4 regions of the Blautia aquisgranensis genome follow, and region 1 is predicted to be linked to each of the others. Evidence: predicted binding sites of a transcription regulator. Region 1 holds the regulator's gene; each other region holds the start of a gene.
The links. Region 1 encodes Rex, which represses fermentation and respiration genes when NADH is low (regulators of the CRP and FNR family bind a similar motif). Its sites were predicted from a motif close to ATTGTTAANTANTTAACAAT; they were not measured.

Region 1 (5,974 bases):
GAAGCCGGTTCTCCATGATCAGCTTCCGGTAATAATGATAGACTTCCAGATAAAGATGCTCTTTTTTGTGTTCTGCGGATATATTTAACATTGGTATGGTAATTTCCTTCCAAAAGTGATTGCGTTAACGTGACAGTTTATTCTATAATAATACAGAAAAAAACTCAAGACTGGAGAAATAAGATGAAGAAAATAGCAGTGATCAACGATCTTTCCGGACTGGGCAAATGTTCTCTCACAGCGGCGATTCCGGTGATCTCGGTTATGGGAGTGCAGGCCTGTCCGTTTCCCACAGCTGTTTTAAGTAATCAGACTGGCTATGAGACGTATTTCTGTGAGGATTTCACGGAGCATATGGAACTATATATGGAACAGTGGAAGAAACGGGGATTTTCTCCGGATGGGATCTATACAGGTTTTCTCTCGGATGAGAAACAGGCGGATCAGATCTTGAAATTTATGGATATATTTGCAGGGAAGGATACGCTGATCCTTACAGATCCTGTGATGGGGGATGATGGAGAAGTCTATCCAATCTATACAGAGGGACTTCGTGAAAGATTCTGCGAGTTGGTGAATCGCTCTTATGTGATCACACCGAATCTCACGGAGGCACTTCTTCTCCTTCATGGAAAAGAAGGGATGGAGAAGAAATGGAGGGAATTTCAGAGTATAAACGGAGAAGAGCGTCTGGTGCGGATCCAGGAGACCGGGCGCAGTCTTGCAGAGAAATTTTCTCTTTCAGCAGTAGTGATCACAGGTGTAGACCACAAAGAAGAAGGGGAACCGCTTCGAATGGGCAATCTTGTCCTGGAAAAAGGAAAGAGCTCCTGGATATTTGCGGAGAAATCCGGCGGCAGCTATTCCGGGACCGGAGATCTTTTTGCATCGGTGCTCAGTGCAGGCCTGGTGAAAGGATATCCTATGGAAAAATGTGCACAGATAGCAGTGGATTTTATTTCGGCGTCCATTCAGGATGCAGTTAAGGAAGGGACAGACCGCAACGACGGTGTGTGCTTTGAACTGCATCTTCACAAGCTGATCGGATAAAATTACGGAAAAGAGGAGAAAAAATGATCGAAGCACAGCAGCAGAAAAAAGTCATCGAACTTGTAAGACAGACAAAAGATCTGATCTTAAGAGAAATGCAGAAGGAAGAAGTAATGGTAAAGGGAGCAGCCAATTATGTGACCAACGTAGATCTGGCTGTGCAGAATTTTCTGAAGGAAGAGCTAGGAAAAGCTTTTCCGGAGATTCCGCTGATCGCGGAAGAGAAAGAGAACACCGGACTTTTAAAAGATGGTGTTTACTGGATTTTAGACCCAATCGACGGAACTGCCAATCTGATCCTGGATTTTCATATGAGTGCCGTGGCACTGGGGCTCTACGAAAAGGGAGAGATCGTTTTCGGAGTAGTCTATAACCCGTTTACGGATGAGCTGTTTCATGGAGCAAAAAGCGAGGGCGCTTATCTGAATGACCGGAAGATCCATGTATCGGATACGGAGAATTTCGGGGACGCCGTAATCTCTTACGGCTCCACACCGTACACAAAATCCGAGGCGAAGAATCTCTTTCCGATTTTTTATGATATCTTTATGAAATGCGGGGATTTCCGCCGTACAGGTTCCGCGGAGCTTGACATGTGCTATGTGGCCTGCGGAAGAGAGCATGGTTATATTGAACGGGATCTGAAGCCCTGGGATTACTCAGCCGGAACGGTCATTGTCCGGGAAGCGGGCGGTGTGGTAAGAACCTGGGAAGGTGGGGAGCCGACTTATCTGAAGAACGGAGATATCCTTGCCTGTGCGCCGCAGTTCGAAGAGATTCTTCTGAAAGAATTAAAACGATGAATGAAAGTGGGAAAAAGAGCTGACCGTCAGGCCAGCTCTTCCCATTTCTCATATAGTGTTTCCAGTTCTTCTGCAATTGCGGCTTTTTCGCGGCTGAGTTTCGTACATTCTGCCACGTTGGTGCACACATCCGGAAGAACCATGGTATCATCGATTTCCTGGTCTCTTGTTTCCAGTTCTTCAATGCGGGTTTCGACTTTTTTGAGTTCTGCCTCGCGTTTTCTTTTTTTTGCCTGTTCTTCTTTCATCTGCTGCCAGGAAAGCTTGTTCTCGGAGACTGCTTTTTCTTCCTGGGGGGCTTCAGGGGAATCAATTCCTGGAGCATAGGCAGTGGTCAGCTCTTCTTTTTTCTCCAGATAATAATCGTAATCGCCGATATAATTTACAACTGCCTGATTGGTCAGTTCCATGATCCTGGTAGCGGTCTGGTTGATAAAATAACGGTCATGGGATACATACAGTACTGTACCGGTATAGCTTACCAGGGCTTCTTCCAGGATTTCCTTGGAGGCGATATCCAGATGGTTGGTAGGCTCATCCAGGATCAGGAAGTTGGCTTCCGAGAGCATCAGCTTAGCCAGGGAAACACGGCCACGCTCACCACCGGAAAGAGCGGAGATCTCTTTAAATACATCGTCCCCTGTAAACAGAAAGGCTGCAAGCATATTACGGATCTCAGTCTCTGTAAGAGTCGGATAGGTATCGGAAATCTCCTGGAAAATTGTCTTATCCATATGAAGAACGTGATGTTCCTGGTCGTAATAGCCGATCTGTACCTTGGAGCCAAGGGAAAATTTACCTGCATCTGCTTCCAGAAGACCGTTGATGATCTTCAGCATAGTAGTCTTGCCGGTTCCGTTGTTACCGATGAGAGCTACACGTTCTCCGCGCTTGATATCAAAGGAAATATCCGAAAAAAGTGTCTGTCCCGGGAATGCTTTGGAAAGCTCTTCTACATGGAGAACATCATTGCCGCTTAAAACGCGGGGCTCCAGGGAGATACGCATACGATCCTGGATCTCCAGCGGCTTCTCAATGCGCTGCACGCGATCCAGCATCTTCTCACGGCTCTCAGCGCGTTTGATGGATTTCTCACGGTTAAAAGATTTCAGCTTGGCGATCACAGCCTCCTGATGTTTGATATCTCGCTGCTGATTCAGGTATGCCTTATACTGTGCATCACGAAGCTGTGCCTTCTTGAGCGCATAAGCTGAATAGTTTCCGCTGTATACACGGGTCTGGCCGGCCTCGATCTCTACCACCTTGGTGACTACCTTATCCAGGAAATAACGGTCATGGGATACGATGAATACCGCGCCCGGATAATTGAGAAGATAAGTCTCAAGCCAGGAAATGCTCTCCATGTCCAGGTGGTTGGTAGGTTCATCCAGAAGCAGGATGTCCGGCTTGGAGAGAAGCATCTTACCCAGGGCTACGCGGGTCTTCTGGCCTCCGGAAAGAGTCTCGATGTATTTGTCATAGTCTTCTTCTGTGAATCCCAGACCTTTCAGTACACCGGTAAGCTCGCTCTTGTAAGCATAGCCGTTCTCCAGCTCAAACTGATGGGTGAGACGGGTATAGGTCTCCATCAGACGGTTCAGGTCATCGCCGGTAACGTTGTTCATTTCCTGCTCCAGGGAGCGGATGCGGCGTTCCATATCGATGATGTGCTGCTTGGTGGTAAGAAGCTCCTCGTATATGGTATGGTGCCCGTGGATATCCTGATACTGGGCAAGGTAACCGATATTTTTGTCGCGGGCGAGCACCACCGTACCGGAATCCGCGGAAATCTCCTGCATGATAATGCGGAGAAGTGTAGTCTTACCTGCACCGTTGCAGCCGATCAGAGCTGCCTTTTCACGATCCTCAATATGAAAGGATGCGTCGTTCAAGATTACTTTTTCGCCAAAGGCTTTGCATATATTCTGACATGATAAAATCATAAAAACTGTCCTCCTGTACAAAGGATCCTGTCTCTGTTTCGTAAAAAACAGGAAAAATCCTCTACCTATTATAACGGAAACCGCGGGGATTTCAAAGAAAAAATCAAATATTTGAAAAAATATGAAGAAATTTGTACATAAGTCACAAGATTAATTGACAGGAAAATATCAATTCGGTATAATTAACCTAGTGTAAGATAAGGAGGGAAACTATCGTGGAGACAAAACAAATCTCGAAAGCGGTGATTAAGCGTCTGCCACGCTACTACCGCTACTTAGGAGAGCTGATGGAAGACAATGTAGAGCGTATTTCTTCCAATGAATTAAGTAAGAAGATGCACACCACAGCTTCCCAGATCCGTCAGGATCTTAATAATTTTGGCGGTTTTGGTCAGCAGGGGTATGGCTATAATGTACATTATCTTTATACGGAGATCGGTAAGATCCTGGGACTGGATACGATTCATCCGATGATCATTCTTGGTGCAGGTAATCTGGGACAGGCACTTGCCAATTATGTGGACTTTGAGAAAAGGGGCTTTAAGCTGGTAGGAATTTTTGATGTAAACCCTGTTCTTGAGGGAATTGCAGTCCGCGGACTGGAGATCCAGATGCTCAGTGAGCTTCCGTTTTTCCTGAAAGAGAATAACGTGGAGATCGCTATTCTTACTCTTCCTAAGAATAAGGCCAAAGAAATGGCAGATATTCTGGTAGAGAACGGTATTAAGGCTATCTGGAATTTTGCACATCTTGATCTGGAGACACCGGATGATGTGATCGTGGAGAACGTACATCTTTCCGAGAGTCTGATGACACTGTCTTATAATCTGAGTAAATACAGGCAGGAGCATGTGGAATAGTAAAATCAGAGAATGAGGCTGCCGGAGACGGCAGCTTTCTCTGTTACAGAGGGAGGTATAGAAACAGCATGAAGAAGCTTGTTACCTGCGGGGAAATGAAGAATCTGGACAGTGCCACAATCCACAAGATCGGAGTGGCATCAGAAGTTCTGATGGAGCGGGCAGCACTGAAGGTCGTAGAAGAGACAGAGAAGTACCTTGGAAAGAATGAACGGATCCTGGTTGTCTGCGGAAGCGGAAACAATGGCGGTGATGGAATTGCGGTTGCCAGGATCTTTCATCTGAAAGGAATTCGTGCAGATTTCTACATGGCCGGAAACAAAGAAAAAATGACCCGGGAGACGACCTTACAATACAAGATCGCCACCGGTTATCATGTGCCGGAGGTGAATAACCCGGACTGGAGTGAATATACTACTATAGTAGATGCCGTGTTCGGTGTGGGGCTTGCGCGTCCGATCGAGGGACGATATGCTGAGATCATTCATGAGATGAACAGTGCGCGGGCCAAAAAGATCGCTGTAGACATCCCATCAGGAGTTAACGGAGATACTGGCCTGGAAATGGGCATTGCTTTCAGCGCAGATCTGACTGTCACATTCGCATACCGGAAGAGAGGACTTTGCTTTTATCCGGGAAGGCTGTATGCAGGAAAGATCGTGGTAGCTGATATCGGGATCTATGAGCAGGAAGCTGTGAAGGCATCCGCACGCTGTCTGGAAAAGAAAGACCTGAAGCTGTTTCCGGAGCGTGATCCCGGCGGAAATAAAGGTACCTTCGGAAAAATTCTTTTTGTTACCGGAAGTGCAGGTATGTGCGGAGCAGCTTACTTAAGCGCAAGCGCAGCACTCCGGGCCGGGGCGGGAATGGTGAAGATTCAGACAGTGGAGGAGAACCGGATCCCATTGCAGATCCTTCTTCCGGAGGCTATGGTATGCACCCGTTTTGATGAGGAATCCAATGAACAGCTTCTTTCCTGGTGCGATGTGATCGTGATCGGACCGGGACTTGGAACTTCCGGGGAGAGCCGTGAGAGAGAACAGTGGTTTCTCACGGCAGCTGCCCGCGAAAAGAAGTATCTTGTGCTGGATGCAGACGGGCTGAATCTTCTGGCCGCGCATCCTCAGTGGAAGGAATTCTTAGGTGAGAATGTGATTCTGACTCCGCATATCGGAGAGATGAGTCGCCTCTGCGGCAAAACGATCCGGGAAATTCAGGAAACACTTGCCCGAACTGCCATTGATTATGCCGGAGAAACCGGCACTGTCTGTGTACTGAAAGACGCATGTACGGTTATTACAGATGGCAGAGAGGATAT
Region 2 (5,974 bases), on a different contig from region 1:
GATAAAGAACTTATGCACTTCTCCTATGTAAGATATCTGGAGAATAAGATCAGAGATGCCTTCGGATTTTCCGGAACTTCCCTGAAATTCATCATCCGCGAGCGCGGGGAAAAGGAATAAAATATGGAACGAATTATTTGTCTTGTTATCGGTTATATATGCGGACTTTTTCAGACTGGCTATATTATAGGAAAGGTTCACAAGACAGATATCAGGGAACATGGCAGCGGAAATGCAGGAACGACCAATGCTTTTCGTACCTTTGGAAAAAAAGCGGGAGCACTTACCCTGCTTGGGGACTGCCTGAAATGTGTGATCGCGATCGTGATCGTCCGGATGATCTATGGCAGATCCATGAGCAATATTCTTCCACTGCTGACACTTTATGGGGCATTCGGCTGTATTCTGGGACATAATTTTCCGATTTCCATGAACTTTCGTGGCGGTAAGGGAATCGCAGCTTCTGTTGGAATGATCCTTGCTTTTGACTGGAGAATTTTTATTGTCTGTGCAGCGATCTTTTTCGTTTTGTTTTTTGCAACGCATTATGTATCGCTCTGTTCACTTAGCGCTTATGCAGCTGCGCTTATTATGGTGATCGTTTTCGGCAGTATGGGATCTTATGGGATGGACCACTCACATACGATCGAGCTTTATATTGTGATGGCTGCGATGACAGCGATGGCATTTTACAGGCACAGAGCCAATATTGGAAGATTGCTCCATGGAACTGAGAGCAAAGTGTTCCTGAACAGTAAGAATAAAAAATAACGATGCCTGAGGTCAGGACGGTATCACAACAATAATAAAAATCATCAATCAGTAAAGAAATAAGAGGTAGAATTTATGGCAAAGATCAGCGTACTGGGTTCTGGAAGCTGGGGATCGGCTCTGGCACTTCTTCTCCATAATAATGGTCATGAAGTTCTTCTCTGGTCAGCGAGACCGGAGGATGCCAGAAAGCTCCGCGAGACGAGAGAAAATCCGACCAGACTTCCGGGAGTGCACCTTCCGGAAAAAATTGAGATCATGACAGATCTGGAGCGTGCGTTACGTGATGCGGATGCAGCAGTGCTGGCAGTAGCTTCCCCTTATATCAGAAGCACTGCACATAAGATGGCACCTTTTGTCAGGGAAGGTCAGAAGATCGTCAATGTTGCAAAAGGCATTGAGGAAAAAACGCTTAAGACACTCAGCGAAGTGATCGAAGAAGAAATTCCCCAGGGAGATGTTGCTGTGCTTTCCGGACCGAGCCATGCAGAGGAGGTAGGAAGAGGAATTCCTACAACCTGTGTGGTAAGCGCGCATACACAGGAAACAGCAGAGTATCTTCAGAGCATTTTTATGAGCCCTGTTTTCCGTGTATATACAACACCGGATCTTCTCGGCGTTGAGCTGGGTGGCTCTCTGAAGAATGTGATCGCACTGGCAGCAGGAACTGCGGACGGTCTGGGGTATGGAGATAATACAAAAGCGGCATTGATCACCAGAGGTATTACAGAGATCGCCAGACTTGGAAAGAAAATGGGAGCTCAGATGGAAACCTTCTACGGACTTTCCGGAATCGGAGATCTGATCGTTACCTGTGCAAGTGTACACAGCCGTAACCGAAAAGCCGGATACCTGATCGGCCAGGGACGGACAATGGAACAGGCTATGGATGAAGTACAGATGGTTGTGGAAGGTGTTTATTCCGCGAGAGCAGCGAGAGAGCTTGCTGAGAAGTATGAGGTTGAAATGCCGATCATAACAGAAGTGAATAAAGTGCTTTTTGAAGGGAAACCGGCAGCAGAAGCGGTTATGGATCTGATGCTGCGTGATAAGAAAGTCGAGACACCAATGCTTCCATGGAAATAGACTTCTGAGAATCTTATATAAGTATGCATAATAAAAAAGGATATCCGTATGGACCACATTTATATGGTCTTACAGGATATCCTTTTTGTTTATAATAAATTGTGGAACAGCTGTCTAACATGGAACTTACGCAGCGAAAGTGTATTGCAAAATCCGTCTGATTTAACTTAGGCAAACACCTGAAAAGATCAGAATTGAATATCCCGAAGGTCTTCAGGAACATGTGAGGTATGAAGATCTTCGTTTAAGGTATCGATGATTGCCATATCTTCATCCTCAATATTGAAATCAAAGATATCACCATTGCTTCGGATACGTTCAGGATTTACAGACTTCGGAATCACGGAAATTCCTTTCTGAATCGCCCAGCGAAGTCCGATCTGTGCCGGCGTTCTGGCGTATTTTGTTCCCAGAACACACATAACATCATTATCAAGATAGGCTCCCCGTGCCAGTGGAGCATAGGCCTGCACCTGAATTCCATAAGCCTTGCAGTATTCAATCAGCTCAGAAGGATAGCAGAGCGGATGACATTCAATCTGATTTACAGCCGGAACAATACCGGAAACCTTACGCAGCTCTTCCAGATGACGGATATCAAAATTGCTGACGCCGATACTTAAGGCACGCCCGGATTCCAGAATCTTCTCAAGCTCCTTCCAGGTGCTTAAGTAGCACCCCGGAACCGGCCAGTGGATCAGATAAAGATCTACATAGCTCAGTTTCAGACGATCCAGACTGCGGGAAAAAGCACCCTGCACATCACCAAGACGCTGGGCAGTATTCCAGATCTTACTTGTGATAAAGAGATCTTTACGAGGAATCCCGCATTTGGCGATTGCTTTACCGACACTTTCTTCGTTCTTGTAAACGGAAGCAGTATCAATCATACGGTAACCGGCGGAAATAGCAGAAGTAACGGCGGCTTCCGCCTGTACGTCATCGGGTAGTTTATATACACCAAGCCCCAGCAGGGGCATTTCTCTGTCGTTGTTCAGAAAAACAGTTTCTCTCAAAATAATTCCTCCTTGTATGTTCTGTTTCTCGCACTTTTTGCTATTATAGCACAAAAATATGAAAGAATCACATCAAATATATTACAAAAGTGATAAAGCTTGTACACTGTACAAATGTATATATAAGTAATATTTTGTGGTTTGGAGAAACTAACTTCGTTAAAATTGAAACAATCGGGTTAAAATGCTGTCAATGTTTTGAAAAAAGAGGAAAAAACGAGACGGAATTTTGGCTATTTTTTATAATAAATTTCTTGATAATGGAAGCGAAAAGATGTATAATGAATTTAATTGATAAATTCTTGTCATGAGCGTGTCCGCCATGCGGATACAGGAAAGGGGTATTTATGCATTTAATCAAAGATGAGAACGGCAATCTTGTTCAGCATGGACATGCTGACAGCCATGAACATACACATGAGCATACACATGAGGATGGTATGACTCACAGCCATACACACAGCCATGCAGAAGGAGACAGCCACTGCCATACACACGGAGAGGGACATTGCGGATCCTGTGAATCCGGAGACTGTAAGAATGAGACAGTAGCGCTTCTTACTTACATGCTGCAGCATAATGAACATCATGCAGCAGAATTGGATCAGATGGCAGACAATCTCAAAAAACTGAATATGGACGCAGCAGCAAAAACAATTAAAGAAGCCGTTGCTGATTTCCAGAAAGGAAATATGAGACTGGGACTTGCTCTTACACTGGTAAAAGAAGAGCTTAAATAAACGACAGAGAGATTTTGACAGCGCGGCAGCGGAACAGGCTGCTTATTGGAGGAAATGATTATGTGTCTTGCAACTGTTTATAAAGAGGAAGATAATTCTGTGATTTTTAAGAATGTAAGCCGTATTGACGTGGACGGAAATAAACTGATACTTCGCGATATCATGGGTGAAGAACGCGTGGTAGAGGGAAGCATTCTTATGGTGGATCTGGCAAACAGCATTGTGAAGCTTCAGTGCGATTAACACGATCAGCGATAGCTTTGCAAGATGTGATCTGAGGAGATGTTGGGAATCATCCTCAGAATAAAAGAAAAACGTGGAGGGACGATTCATGAAATTATCAGAGGCAATGCAGAAAAAAATGTTGCTTTCTTTTGAACTTTTTCCACCAAAAACCGAAAAAGGTATGACAAACCTGCCGGGAACCATCGAACATCTTATGAAGTACAGACCGGAATATATTTCCTGTACTTATGGCGCAGGCGGCGGAAATGTCGGCGCCAACAGGGAAGTATGCCAGATGATCAAGAATGCGGGAACGATTCCTGTGACGCATTTCACCGTGATCAAGAATACAAAAGAGGGAATCCGTGAGCAGCTTCAACAGTATCTTGCGGAAGGCGTTGATCATATGCTTGCTCTCAGAGGAGATATTCCTCTTGGTGAGACAACCACCTGTGGGGATTTCAACTATGCAACAGATCTGGTCAAGTTCGTGCGAGATGAGTTTGGCGATAAATTTGAGATTGCGGTCGCAGGTTCACCGGAAGGACATATTGCATGCAGAAGTCTGGATGCAGATATCGCAGTTCTGAGACAGAAGCAGGACAATGGCGCTGATTATATTATGACACAGCTCTGCTGGGATATGGAACAGTTTAAATACTGGCTGGATGCGATTCGTGAGGCCGGAATTACGATACCGGTAGATGTTGGCGTTATGCCAATTCTGGATCAGGCGGCGACCATTAACATGGCACTTTCACGTAATGGCTGTGTGATGGACAGAGAACTTTGCAGACTGATTTCCAGAAACTGGCTGTTCCCGAATCCGTTTAATGCGAAAGATTCAGACGGAAAACCGTTTGATATGTTCTATGAGGATAAGATCAGACGCTTTAAAGAAGAAGGAATCGAATATACGATCAGGCAGATCGATGAATATCGTGCGTTGGGAGTTGACGGAATTCATCTTTATGCACTGAATAAGTGGAAGGATGTATCGGAGATCATTGACCGATCCGGGCTTCGGACACTTATATAAGAAACATTAGAGATATTAATTAAATTGAATACGGATTTCCGGCACAGTGCGGAGGCGCCAGAATAAGAAAGATATGAACGTATCTATATATACGGGCACCTCCTATGTACGCCGAGCGTATGAGATTTTACTTACTAAAATCAGGAGGTGCCCGTTTTATGGCACATGTAATTGCAGTCGCTGGAAAAGGCGGCGTTGGAAAAACTACATTATGCGGAATGCTGATCCAGTATCTCTGCGAAAAGAAAAAAGGACCTGTACTGGCTGTAGATGCAGATGCCAATTCAAATCTGAATGAGGTTCTCGGTGTAGAAGTAGATACTACACTGGGAGACGTACGTGAGGAGATTGCTCACGCGGAGATGGCAGCGAAGAGCCCGATTCCGGCAGGAATGTCCAAAGCAGATTATGCGGAGGTACGTTTCGAGGACGCCCTTGCTGAGGAAGATGATTATGATCTTCTGGTAATGGGAAGAACACAGGGAAAAGGCTGCTACTGCTTTGTAAATGGCCTGCTTCAGGCACAGCTTGCCAAATACCAGAAGAATTATCCATATATTGTTGTGGATAATGAAGCAGGAATGGAACATATCAGCAGAGGAATCCTTCCAAGCATGGAGACAGCGATCCTTGTAAGCGATTGCTCCAGAAGAGGCGTACAGGCAGTGGGCAGAATCGCTGAACTTATTAAGGAATGCGATATGAAGCCTTCCCGTGTAGGACTTATCATCAATCGCGCACCAAAAGCAGAACTGAATCCTGGAATTCTTGAGGAAATCCAGAATCAGGGACTCGATCTGATCGGTGTAGTACCACAGGATGAGGCAGTCTATGAATATGACTGCGATGGTAAACCAACCGTTACTCTTCCTGAGGATAATCCGATGAGAAAAGCAGCTTTTGAAATTTTTGATAAATTAGGTTTATAATTAAATATAAACCTTTTTTTTAAAAAGAGAATAACCCATGGGTGGGGATGGGTTCCTGCCCGGGGCTTATTATAAAAAAGAAAAAATAAATAGATGTGCTATTAAAGGAGGTCTATAATGAGTGAATTCAAATTAACTACAGTGGAGGAATTTGAAGCCGCTACAGCC
Region 3 (5,974 bases), on a different contig from region 1:
TTCAGAATATGATGCATCTTCCCGAAAAAAGGAGCTCAAGATGGTATCCTGATATTACAGTGCTGTATGCGAATGACGAAAAAGAAGAAGAAAATCTTCTGCAAGATCTTGAATGGCGGGGATTTCAGATTCGTACTGTGGAGAATAGAGAACAGATCAGTATGCTGGCAGTGCGGGATTCTGAAAAACTGGCAATCGTGTTGGATGAACAGTATTACTACGATGAAAAGGGCTACCTGAGAGCAGAGCATTTTCACGGCCATTCTGATGTGAGAAAGCTTTTTCATTTGCTGAACCAGGCAAGAGAAAGTCTGGCGCTGGTGGTAAAGAACAATATGGCAGTTTATGAAATATTGCTGGAAATCTTGCAAATGCGTGGGAAAGAGAGTAAGAATTGAAAAGTTTTTTTGAAACGAAAAGGAGAGCACATGACGACGACAACTTTATGCTACATAGAAAATAACGGAAAATATCTGATGCTTCACAGAGTAAAAAAGCGTAATGACATCAATGAAGGCAAATGGATCGGAGTTGGCGGACATGTGGAAAGCCAGGAAACTCCGGAAGAATGTCTGGTACGTGAGGTAAAGGAAGAGACAGGTTTTACACTTACGTCTTACAGACTTCGTGGTCTGGTAACGTTTGTCAACAGTGAATGTGAATCGGAACTTATGTGTGTATTTACAGCGGATGGATATACGGGTGAACTGATCGAATGTGACGAGGGAGAGCTTTGCTGGGTTGATAAAACAATGGTACCGAAGCTTCCGGCGTGGGAGGGAGATAAAGTATTTCTTGATCTGCTCCTTTCTGGAGAAGAACGATTTTTTTCTGTAAAGCTGCAGTATGAAGGCGAAAAGCTTATCGAAAAGAAAATTAATTTGTACTAATATAAAAATATGAAATTTATATCAGTGAAAAGCAAAGGGGCTGATGCACGAATTACTCAGTGCAACAAGCTCCTTTTCTCATCTAAAAGTCTGGTTAAAAAGTTAATTGATTTTTTTTACGGAAGCCCGGATGCTTAATTGAGTTCCGATTCTTGTTTTCAGGGAACGCTCCTCGCTGTTTCTTTCCCGCTTTTCAATAATAGGAATAAGAGTGTTAACTGCTGTTGAGCCAAATGAACCTTTAGGAACATTAAGTTTCATATCTTCTTCGAGCATTTCTGTGGCAAAAAGGATTTTTGCCCTGCGTTTTTTAATGAAAAAATTATTCAGTATTTATACAAAACCTCTTGTTAAATTATTAGCAATGTGTTATCGTTTAGAAATAAATTTTGTTATAAGCAAAGGAGGATTACACTATGAGCAGTAAAATTACTATCATTGGAGCTGGCAGCGTTGGTGCCACGATCGCCTATACCTTATCAAGTCAGGATATTGCATCAGAAATCGTTCTGATCGATATCAACAAAGAGAAGGCAGAAGGAGAAGTTCTTGATATCATTCAGGGAACCTGCTTCAGAGATCCTATTTCTATCATTGCCGGAGATTATACGGATGCCAGAAATTCGGATATTGTTATCATTACTTCTGGTATTGCACGTAAGCCGGGGCAGACAAGACTGGAACTTACACAGACAAATGTAAATATTCTGAAAGCCATTACACCGGAAATTGTAAAAGCGGCACCAAATGCTCTTTATCTGATCGTAAGCAACCCGGTCGACATTATGACTTATGTGTTTACCAAGATTTCCGGACTTCCTGAAAATCAGATTCTTGGTTCTGGTACAATCCTTGATTCTGCGCGTCTGCGCTGCGGATTATCCAAGCATTTTCATATCGCACAAAGTAATATTCATGCGTATGTATTTGGCGAGCATGGGGACACTTCCTTTATTCCGTGGTCAGGAGCCTATATTTCCGGTGTAAGTGTAGATGAGTACTATAATCTGGAGAAGAAACTTGGAAAAGATATCGAACCGATCGACAAAGAAGCAATGGTTCAGTATGTACAGAAATCAGGTGGCGAAATCATTGCAAAGAAGGGAGCAACTTTTTATGCGGTATCTTCCTCTGTATGCAAACTTTGCAGTCTGCTGGTATCTTCTTCAGAGTCTATTTCTACAGTATCTACTATGATGCATGGGGAATATGGAATTGAAGATGTATGTTTAAGTACGCTGACTTTGGTAGGGCCAAACGGTGTGCAGGGTAAAGTTCCGATGCGGATGACAAAAGCGGAGATTGAACAGCTGAAAAAAAGTGCAGCTGCACTGAAAGAAATTATTGCTCAGATTGATCTTGATTGATTATAAACGGATGAATCATATCGAGAGAAAATGTATCGATTTGTTTTAATGAAAAAAAATATCAAAAATACTTGTTAAAATGTTGTCAATGTGATATGCTTAGACGCAGGAAATCGAGCTGATACACTCCTTAAGGCGGAGGAAGGGTGTGCGAACTCTTTTATTTTTTGTATTCTAAAAAAGATATAAAAAGTAATTGTATTAGTCTTGATTTATATTTTTTGTTATTTTTCGTTAAAAAATAAACAATTTTTATCTAAACAGCTAAGAAAGGATAATGTTAAGTATGAAATACAGTTATTATCCGGGTTGTACCCTGAAGAACAAGGCGAAAGATCTGGATGAATATGCCAGAGCCAGCGCCAGAGCACTTGGGTTTGAACTGGAAGAGATTGAAAACTGGCAGTGCTGTGGAGGTGTTTATCCTCTGGGAACAGATGAAATTGCTACAAAACTTTCTTCCGTACGTGCTCTTAATCAGGCCAAAGAAAAAGGCCAGGATCTGGTGACAATCTGTTCTGCCTGTCATCACGTGATCAAACGTGTCAATGATGATATGAAAAATGTGGAAGATATCCGCACCAGAGCAAACAATTATATGCAGCTTGAAGAGCCTTACACAGGGGAGACCACCGTACTCCATTATCTGGAAGTACTTCGTGATAAGGTTGGTTTTGACAAGCTGAAAGAGAAAGTGGTAAATCCGCTTACAGGAAAGAAAGTCGGAGCTTACTATGGATGTCTGTTGTTACGTCCGGGCAAGATCATGGCATTTGATGATCCTGAGAATCCTACGATCATGGAAGATTTCATCCGTGCACTTGGTGCAGAACCGGTGAGCTATCCATACAGGAACGAATGCTGTGGTGGTTACATTTCTCTTAAGGAAAAAGAAATGTCCCAGAATATGTGTCAGAAAATCGAAGACAGTGCGAAAGGTTTTGGAGCTGATATGCTGATCACAGCCTGTCCATTGTGTAAATATAATTTAAATAAAAATGCTTCCAGCGATCTGCCTGTATATTATTTCACAGAGCTGCTTGCAGAAGCCCTCGGAGTAAAAGAGGAGGTGGCAAAATGAGAGATAATCATTCAGCAGCAGAAAAGATTAAAGAAATCTCAGGAACCAATCCGCTGAAATGTATGAAATGTGGAAAATGTTCTGCTACCTGTCCTTCCTTCAATGAAATGGATATCAAACCACATCAGTTTGTATCCTATGTTGTAAACGAAGATATCGAAGCACTTGTCAATTCAAAATCTCTCTGGAAATGCCTTTCCTGCTTTGCCTGCGTAGAGCGTTGCCCAAGAGATGTAAAACCTGGAAAGATCATTGATGCTGCAAGACAGCTGGTTGTTCGTCAGAAGGGCGGAGACTACCTGACAGCAGATGAGATTCCACAGCTTCTTGATCCGGAAGTGCCACAGCAGCTTCTGGTAAGTGCATTCAGAAGATACAGGAGGTAAGCCAGCGTGCAGAGAATTGGTGTATTTGTCTGTCATTGCGGAAGTAATATCGCCGCTACGGTAGATGTAAAAAAAGTTGTTGAATTAGCTGCCAAAGAGCCGGGTGTCGTTCATGCAGAAGATTACCAGTACATGTGCTCAGAAGCAGGTCAGGCTAAGATTCAGGAAGCCATCAAAGAAAAGAACCTGACGGGTGTGGTTGTCTGTTCATGTTCTCCACGTATGCATGAAGCAACATTCAGAAAAGCAGCAGAGAGAGCTGGTCTGAATCCATACATGGTGGAGATTGCAAACATCCGTGAGCATTGTTCCTGGATCCATAAGGATATGGAAGAAGCTACAAAGAAAGCAGTGATCCTTGCCAGAGCAGCAATCGCAAAAGTCAACTTAAACACTCCTCTTCAGCCAGGAGAGAGCCGTGTTACCAAGAGAGCCCTGGTCATCGGCGGCGGTATCGCCGGAATCCAGACAGCCCTGGATATCGCTGATGCAGGCTATGAAGTAGATATTGTAGAAAAAACTCCAAGTATTGGTGGAAGAATGTCACAGCTTGACAAAACATTCCCGACACTTGACTGTTCTGCATGTATCCTCACTCCTAAGATGGTAGAGGCTGCAGCTCATGAGAAGATCAATATCTATACATACAGTGAAGTAGAACATGTCAGTGGATTCGTAGGAGATTTCACTGTTGACATCAGAAAAAAAGCAAGAAGTGTAAATATGGACAAATGTACAGGCTGCGGTGTCTGTCAGGAAAAATGTCCATCTAAGAAAATACCAAATGAATTTAACAGAGGGTTAAATAACAGAACAGCTATTTACACTCCATTTGCACAGGCCATCCCGAATGTTCCGGTTATTGACCGTGAGAACTGTATTAAGTTTAAAACCGGAAAATGTGGTGTATGTTCCAAAGTATGTCAGGCAGGTGCCGTTGATTACGATCAGCAGGATGAGATCGTAACACAGAAATACGGTGCGATCGTAGTTGCTACAGGTTTCGATACCATTAAACTTGACAAATATGATGAATACGCATACAGCCAGAGCAAAGATGTTATCACATCTCTTGAACTGGAACGTATTATGAATGCAGCAGGTCCTACAAAGGGACACTTAGAGCGCCTTTCCGATGGAAAAGCTCCGAAGGAACTTGTATTTATCCAGTGTGTGGGAAGCCGTTGCTCCGATGACAGAGGAAAACCATATTGTTCCAAAATCTGCTGTATGTATACAGCAAAACATGCAATGTTAATCCGCGATAAATATCCGGATACAAATGTAACTGTATTCTATATTGATGTCCGTACACCGGGTAAGAACTTTGATGAGTTCTACAGAAGAGCAGTAGAGCAGTACGGTGTAAACTACATCAAAGGTCAGGTAGGAAAAGTAATTCCTCAGCCGGATGGAAGTCTTCTTGTACAGGGATCTGACCTGATCGATAACAAGCAGGTTCTTAAGAAAGCAGATATGGTTGTTCTTGCAACTGCCATTGAACCGAATCCGGATGTCCGTAAAATTGCGACAATGCTTACAGCAAGTATTGATACCAATAACTTCCTTACAGAAGCCCATGCAAAACTTCGTCCGGTAGAATCTCCAACAGCAGGTATCTTCCTTTCCGGTGTCTGCCAGGGACCGAAAGATATTCCGGAGACAGTAGCACAGGCTGGTGCGGCAGCAGTTAAGGCAATTGGCCTTCTTGCAAAAGACAAGCTGACAACCAACCCATGTACAGCTAAATCTGATGAGCTGTTATGTAACGGATGCTCTACATGTGCAAATGTCTGCCCGTATGGAGCAATTTCCTATGAAGATAAAGAAGTAAATGACCACGGTATCCGTGAAACAAGAAGAGTAGCCGTTGTAAACACAGCACTTTGCCAGGGATGTGGTGCATGTACAGTAGCCTGCCCGTCTGGTGCAATGGATCTGCAAGGCTTTTCCAACAGACAGATTATCGCGGAGGTAGATGCAATATGTCGATAGAAACAAACGAAGAATTCAGACCTAAGATTGTAGCATTCTGCTGTAACTGGTGTAGTTACGCAGGTGCAGACCTTGCAGGAAGCAGCCGTCTTTCTTATCCGGCTGATGTAAAGATCATCCGTGTTCCATGTTCCTGCCGTGTCAATCCAATGTTCATCCTCCGTGCTTTTGAGAAAGGTGCTGACGGTGTGATCATGTGTGGATGTCATCCTGGAGACTGTCATTACAGCACAGGTAACTACTACGCAAGAAGAC
Region 4 (5,974 bases), on a different contig from region 1:
TGCTTGTTTTGCCTTCAGAAGCAGCGATCGCTGCGGCGATCACGGCAATAAGCTCACCATCATCTGTCACATCCTCAACAGCAGGCTCAGCAACTGGTGCTGCAACCGGAGCCGGTGCTGCGGCTGCCGGAGCCGGTGCACTCTCTTTTTTCTTTCCCTCCACAAGTCCGGGAATATATTTGAAAAGAGAGATCACGAAGATCAGGAATATCAGGATCACAAATACGGTTCCAAGACCCATCACTGTGTTCATGGCTGCCTTCTCCATGTTCTGTGCCAGTGTATAATTTACATCAACAGAAACAGAAGTCGGGGTTCCTGATTTATCAAATACATAAGTGAAATTCGCTTTGTTTTTCTCGAAGGATACCGGAACAACAACGGTATACTGATCATCGGAATACTCTACTGTGATATCTTTCTCATTGATATCACCTTTTTTCTCACCAAGCTCTTCTCTGGAGCCATCCCACGCACTTGCTGCGCTCTGTGTAAAAGCATCCTCTGATTCCATATAACCCTGGATATCATCCTCGGACATTGCGATGATCGCTTCCGTCAGACCTTTGGTTGTTGTGACAAGCTGACTCTTTACAGAATCATCAACCTCGTCAGCAGCCCATGCAGTAGCTGTGCAGCCGATCAGAAGTGCAGCCACGCAAAGAAGTGCCATGCAGACAGAAGAGATCTTTTTATAAAACTGTCTCATACGCTCACCTCACTTAGACTGTTCCATGCTTTTTGGATGGACGGTCTTCCCTTTTTGTGAACAGCATCTCAAAAGCACCGATTACATATTTTCTTGTATCTTCTGCTTTGATCACAGTATCCACATATCCTCTTGCTGCTGCAGATGCGATACCGTTCTGAATTTCTTTGTACTCAGCTGCCTTCTCATTCAGTGTAGAAGCGTCAGCTCCCTCATACATGATCTTTGCTGCAAGGGAAGCATCCATCATACCGATCTCAGCTGTATCCCACGCATAAACCATATCTGCTCCGACAGATTTGCTGTTCATGGCAACGTATGCAGTTCCGTAAGCTTTACCAACTACAACATTTACCTTCGGTACAGTTGCAGATGCAAAAGCATGTACCATCTCACCTACGGATTTAGCCATCATCTTCTCGTTGCAGAGAGTAGCCTTAAATCCTGTCACGTTGGTAAGTGTAAGTACCGGAATTTCGAAAGCATCACAGAATTTAACGAAATCTGCTGCTTTTCTTGCGCCTCTGGCAGAAAGAGTTCCGTCGGAAATCTCTGTCTTATTGCCATCAGCATCGTAAGACTCGCTTCTGTTTGCAACAGCGCCAACAGTAGCTCCGTTCAGACGAAGGAAGCCTGTTACGACATCCTGTCCGTAAGCTGCCTTTGTTTCAAAAAATTCACCATTGTCAGCGATTCTTGAAAGCGCAATAGCTGTGTCGCCTGTGCAGCCTGCGATATCATCACATACTCTGTTCAGGTCATCTGTGCATTCTTTGAAGCTGTCATTGTCTTCATTGTTCTCCGGAAGCATGCTGACCAGTGTACGGATCTGTCCAAGGATCTCCTCTTCTGTTCCGATACCATCAACAAGTCCTGTCTCCTCACTCTGGAACTGTGCGGAAGCTGAATCGCATTTTTCCACTCTGTTTCCTTCCAGTGCATTCGGAGTGTTTACAAACAGTCTACCTTTCTTAGCCTCTACGAATGTAAAGTCTGTAAGAGCCGGCACAACTGCCATTCCACCGCCGCATGTTCCGAATACAGCTGTGATCTGCGGAACAACACCGGATGCCAGTGTCTGTTTCAGATAGATCTCACCAAATGCCTCAAGTGCATCAGTAGCCTCCTGAAGACGAAGTCCTGCACAGTCTACAAGACCGATAACAGGTGCTCCTACTTTAAGAGCGAGATCATAAATCTTGGCGATCTTTTTGGCATGCATCTCACCAACTGTTCCGTTCAGTACAGATGCATCCTGGCTGTATACATACACCAGGCTGCCGTCAATCACACCATATCCGGTGATCACACCGTCTGAAGGTGCCTTTTTCTCAGTCATGTTGAAATCTGTTGTTCTGGCTGTAACAGTCTGTCCGATCTCAACAAAACTGTTGGCGTCAAGCAGGGAATTGATCCTTGCAGCCGCTACGCTTTGTGTCGCATTACTCATTATACTATGCCCTCCATTTTTATTATTAATATAACCAAAAATTCAGCCGAGTATAATTGTACCTTTTTCTGACCAAAAATTCAATACTTTTCGTCATGAATGTTAAAAAATTAACCCCTGACATATGCCAGGGGCCACTGATTTAATGAAAATAATCCTGAAAAACTCTGTTTACATACCATTTATAGGTGATCCTGCTGATTTTTGTATCCGCTGTCACGAGACAGGACAGGATTTCTTTCCCGTCAAGCTTTGCGTGAAGACTGCCGATCTTCTGATTTTTCTGTACCGGTGCTTTTAGCTGCTCGGGAAGAGAAGTCTCCCAGGTGACGGTCTCGGTTTTCTTCAGAAGATATTTTTTCGTCTGTTCTTTTTCCGGGAGAGCTGCGTGTATTTTCAGCATGACAGTTGTCTTAGAATCTTTCTCCGGGTAATAATCTTCCGTTTCAGGAATGGCATCTGTCACGGGAATGTCCGGCAGGCTGGGAACTTCCGGAAGAAGCACATATCTGTAATTGTCACGTCCATAAGATAACAGCTTTTTCGCATCTTCCCATTTATAATTTTTGTTTCCGGGCCATCCACATCCGAGAAGTGCAACAATGAAGAACTTTTCATCCTGTTTCACCGCACAGACATAGCAGTATCCTGCATTTCCTGTGAATCCGGTTTTTCCCGAGATCACGCCGGTTTCCATATCCAGAAACGCATTCGTATTATGGACGGAATAATGTTTTCTTCCTGAGATATCCGAAAAGGTGTAATCCCGGGTCTGGGTAATATGAACAAAAGTACTGTTTTTTACTGCATAAGCCATGATCAGTCCCAGGTCTCTTGCAGTGGTGTGATGGATTCCGCCTTCATCCTCCGCATCCAGACCGTTTGGTGTCACAAAATGCGTATCTGTGCATCCAAGCTCTTTTGCCTTTCTGTTCATCAGAGCTGCAAATTTTTCCACTGAGCCGCCGATATGTTCTGCGATTGCTACTGCTGTATCATTATGGCTTTTCAGCATCAGGGAATAGAGAAGGTCTTCCAGATAAAACTGCTGTCCTTCCTTCATTCCAAGCCTGGTCTGTGGCTGGGATGCCGCCTCTTTTGAAACCTGGACATAATCATCTCCTTTTCCAAGTTCCAGTGCAAGAATACAGGTCATAACTTTTGTGGTGCTGGCATTGGGCCGGGCTTTATATTCTTCTTTTCCGTACAGAACCCGACCGTTTTCTCCATCCATCAGTACTGCCGAAAGTGCATGAAGCTTCTCTTCTTCCATGGCCTGTACCGGAAAAATCTGTCCAATAATAAGGACCGCTGTCACAAAAACGACAGCGGCCATGCGCCTGATTTGCATAATATCCCTCCGCACACTGTTCTTATGACTGTTTGCAGTAACTGTTATATTTTTAATTTTATGCGGAAAGATATGGTATATATAACTTTTGATTTATCTGTCTTATCAACCATTAAAGGTGAGATTCCACCTGTCGGAAAGATGTCCCGGTCTTACTGCCAGTTCTGCCAGCTCGATCAGCATATCCGGAGCTTTTTTCAAGGCTTCTGCCATCCGGTCATCCAGTGTAAGAAGCTCCTCCCTGCAGTCTACCTCCGGTTCCGGACTCATAAAAAATTCTGTAATAAAGGCCGCCCGTTTCTTTCCTGCCGGAGAAAGTGCGTGCTCGGAAAGGCGTTTCTTCAGGCCTCCGTCATCGCATACAAGAATACAGGTAAAGATCTTCATCATTTTGAGAGAAAGATAAATGTTGCCGGTCCGGATCTGTGGCAGGACTTCGTGAATCTTTCTTGCCGCGGAATATTTTGCCCGGATGCCATGCGACGGATAGAAACGAAGAGGATTTTTGCCCGTTTCGTACATCAGCATACGGTCAAATTCTTTTTCAAGAAGTGTGTGGGAAACCTTTCCTTCTTCAGCCACCTGATTTACATATGGATGGCAGGTGGAGTCCAGGATATAATGGCATCCAAAGCCCAGCATATATGCCATAAGAGCCGGATCTTTTTCCCTGCGGACACGCTCCATTCCTTTTTCAAAAAAAGCTCTGGCTTTCTGCCCATGCATCCTCACCCCATACTGGGTGACCGGATTCTTTGAAATAAAGTAATAGAACAGGATATCCGGCCCGTGCTGTCCGATCCGGTACAGATTTCCGTTGCTCCGGATCAGATGCTGCAATTTTTCAGGAAGTCTTCTGTAAACCCTCTTTCCAAAAAGATCATGCGTATATGTTGTGGGCATTGTTTTTTCCTCCTCTTTTGTTTCGTTATGCGACTTCTTTCTGTCAGACGTCCAGCTTCAGCTGGATCTCTTCTTCCGCTTCCGCCTTAAAGTCTTCCAGCTGAACAGGATCCATTTCCGGAAGCTCATCCAGTCCCTGTACGCCGAAACAGCGCAGAAATTCTTCGGTGGTTCCAAGAAGAATGGGCCGGCCTGGTGCATCCAGACGTCCAAGCTCCCGTACCAGATCATAATCCATCAGTTTATTGATGGCATGGTCACATTTTACTCCACGGATTTTCTCGATTTCTGCCTTTGTTACCGGCTGCTTATAAGCAATGATGGATAAAGTCTCAAGCATAACATCCGTAAGCGCCGGTTTCTTCGGCTGGGCTGCGATCCTTATGAGAGAATCATAGTATTCTCTTTTTGTGCAGAGCTGGAAAGAATTCTCAAGCTCTATGATATGGATTCCACGATCCTCTTCCTGATATTTAAGCATCATATCACGGATGAGTTTTTCAGTTGTAGCATTATCCTGCTGAATCGCTTTTGCGATACGCCCAAGCTCAACTGCCTCACCCATGGCAAAGAGAATCGCTTCAATCTCTCCTTCAATTCGTTTGATTTCCAATTATTTTCCTCATTCCCTGGTTATTCATCTGCAAATTCAGTCAGGTTCTTCCACGTATCCGGATCAGTGACTACCTCTACATGGATGTCGTCAAAAGGCTCTGCCTGTTCTGCATGGATATGTCCCATTTTCATAAGCTCCAGAATTGACAAGAATGTAACGATCAGCTGAATTCTGGAATGCTGGTTTTCCATCAGCTGACGAAAACTGAATTTCCTGTGTACTTTCGCATACTCTCTCATTTCCAGAAGTTTATCGGAAAGACTGACTTCTTCTTTCTCGATCCGGCCGAATTTGCTTCGGATGGGATCCACCTTATCCTCCTGGCGGCGGATCAGCGCACGGTAGATCGCATTCATCTTTTCCAGTGTCAGTCCCCGAAGGAGTTCCTGCGGATCCGCAGGCGGCGTGTACTGCTTTACCTCATCCGGAAGTTCCTGTTTCCGGTAATAAACTCCTGCTGCATCTCCCAGTCTGTCACGCAGCTCATAGGACATATATTTATACATTTTATATTCCAGAAGCTTCTGCACAAGCTCTGCTCTCGGATCCTCTTCTTCACCTTCTTCATTGATCTCTTTCGGAAGGAGCATCTTACACTTGATATCAAGAAGGGTTGCAGCCATAACAAGGAATTCACTCATGATACCAAGATCTTCTTTTTCCATGGAATGCAGGTATTCCATATACTGATCTGTGATCTCTACAATTGGGATATCGTAAATATCGATCTTGTTCTTATCAATCAGGTGAAGGAGCAGATCCAGTGGTCCTTCGAATACATTCAGCTTAACAGATATCGCCATATTGTTTCCTCATTTTTCCGTTTTCAGATGGCTTCACATCGATCACAAGAAGCTCTCTGGGATTATGGATCCGCAGCGGGATCGTATGCTCACCCATTCCGGCACTGACAAACATGTGCTGATTCCCTTTGTGAAAATCGCC

Region 2: WMO28_RS06315 (DUF8180 domain-containing protein) is a predicted target of Rex. The motif match lies at 3,164-3,183, and genes of this name have one in related genera.
Region 3: WMO28_RS06910 (CoB--CoM heterodisulfide reductase iron-sulfur subunit B family protein) is a predicted target of Rex. The motif match lies at 2,328-2,347, and genes of this name have one in related genera.
Region 4: WMO28_RS14810 (acyl-CoA carboxylase subunit beta) is a predicted target of Rex. The motif match lies at 2,258-2,277, and genes of this name have one in related genera.

The regions. Positions count from the first base shown of each region.
Region 1 covers NZ_JBBMEJ010000022.1:13,543-19,516, forward strand. Annotated here, with positions in the region: gene pdxR (MocR-like pyridoxine biosynthesis transcription factor PdxR) at 1-91, opposite strand, end outside; gene WMO28_RS14550 (pyridoxamine kinase) at 184-1,050, shown strand; gene WMO28_RS14555 (inositol monophosphatase family protein) at 1,074-1,853, shown strand; gene abc-f (ribosomal protection-like ABC-F family protein) at 1,880-3,796, opposite strand; gene WMO28_RS14565 (redox-sensing transcriptional repressor Rex) at 4,012-4,656, shown strand; gene WMO28_RS14570 (NAD(P)H-hydrate dehydratase) at 4,725-5,974, shown strand, end outside.
Region 2 covers NZ_JBBMEJ010000006.1:11,242-17,215, forward strand. Annotated here, with positions in the region: gene der (ribosome biogenesis GTPase Der) at 1-120, shown strand, start outside; gene plsY (glycerol-3-phosphate 1-O-acyltransferase PlsY) at 124-771, shown strand; gene WMO28_RS06305 (NAD(P)H-dependent glycerol-3-phosphate dehydrogenase) at 847-1,857, shown strand; gene WMO28_RS06310 (aldo/keto reductase) at 2,046-2,873, opposite strand; gene WMO28_RS06315 (DUF8180 domain-containing protein) at 3,221-3,613, shown strand; gene WMO28_RS06320 (CooT family nickel-binding protein) at 3,674-3,856, shown strand; gene WMO28_RS06325 (methylenetetrahydrofolate reductase) at 3,945-4,877, shown strand; gene WMO28_RS06330 (ATP-binding protein) at 5,036-5,806, shown strand; gene cooS (anaerobic carbon-monoxide dehydrogenase catalytic subunit) at 5,924-5,974, shown strand, end outside.
Region 3 covers NZ_JBBMEJ010000006.1:151,204-157,177, forward strand. Annotated here, with positions in the region: gene WMO28_RS06895 (P-loop NTPase family protein) at 1-398, shown strand, start outside; gene WMO28_RS06900 (NUDIX domain-containing protein) at 429-890, shown strand; gene WMO28_RS06905 (L-lactate dehydrogenase) at 1,307-2,257, shown strand; gene WMO28_RS06910 (CoB--CoM heterodisulfide reductase iron-sulfur subunit B family protein) at 2,544-3,338, shown strand; gene WMO28_RS06915 (4Fe-4S dicluster domain-containing protein) at 3,335-3,724, shown strand; gene WMO28_RS06920 (4Fe-4S binding protein) at 3,731-5,719, shown strand; gene WMO28_RS06925 (hydrogenase iron-sulfur subunit) at 5,710-5,974, shown strand, end outside.
Region 4 covers NZ_JBBMEJ010000023.1:14,521-20,494, reverse strand. Annotated here, with positions in the region: gene WMO28_RS14815 (OadG family transporter subunit) at 1-709, opposite strand, end outside; gene WMO28_RS14810 (acyl-CoA carboxylase subunit beta) at 723-2,159, opposite strand; gene WMO28_RS14805 (D-alanyl-D-alanine carboxypeptidase family protein) at 2,302-3,510, opposite strand; gene WMO28_RS14800 (zinc dependent phospholipase C family protein) at 3,616-4,413, opposite strand; gene scpB (SMC-Scp complex subunit ScpB) at 4,457-5,026, opposite strand; gene WMO28_RS14790 (segregation and condensation protein A) at 5,047-5,832, opposite strand; gene WMO28_RS14785 (metallophosphoesterase) at 5,816-5,974, opposite strand, start outside.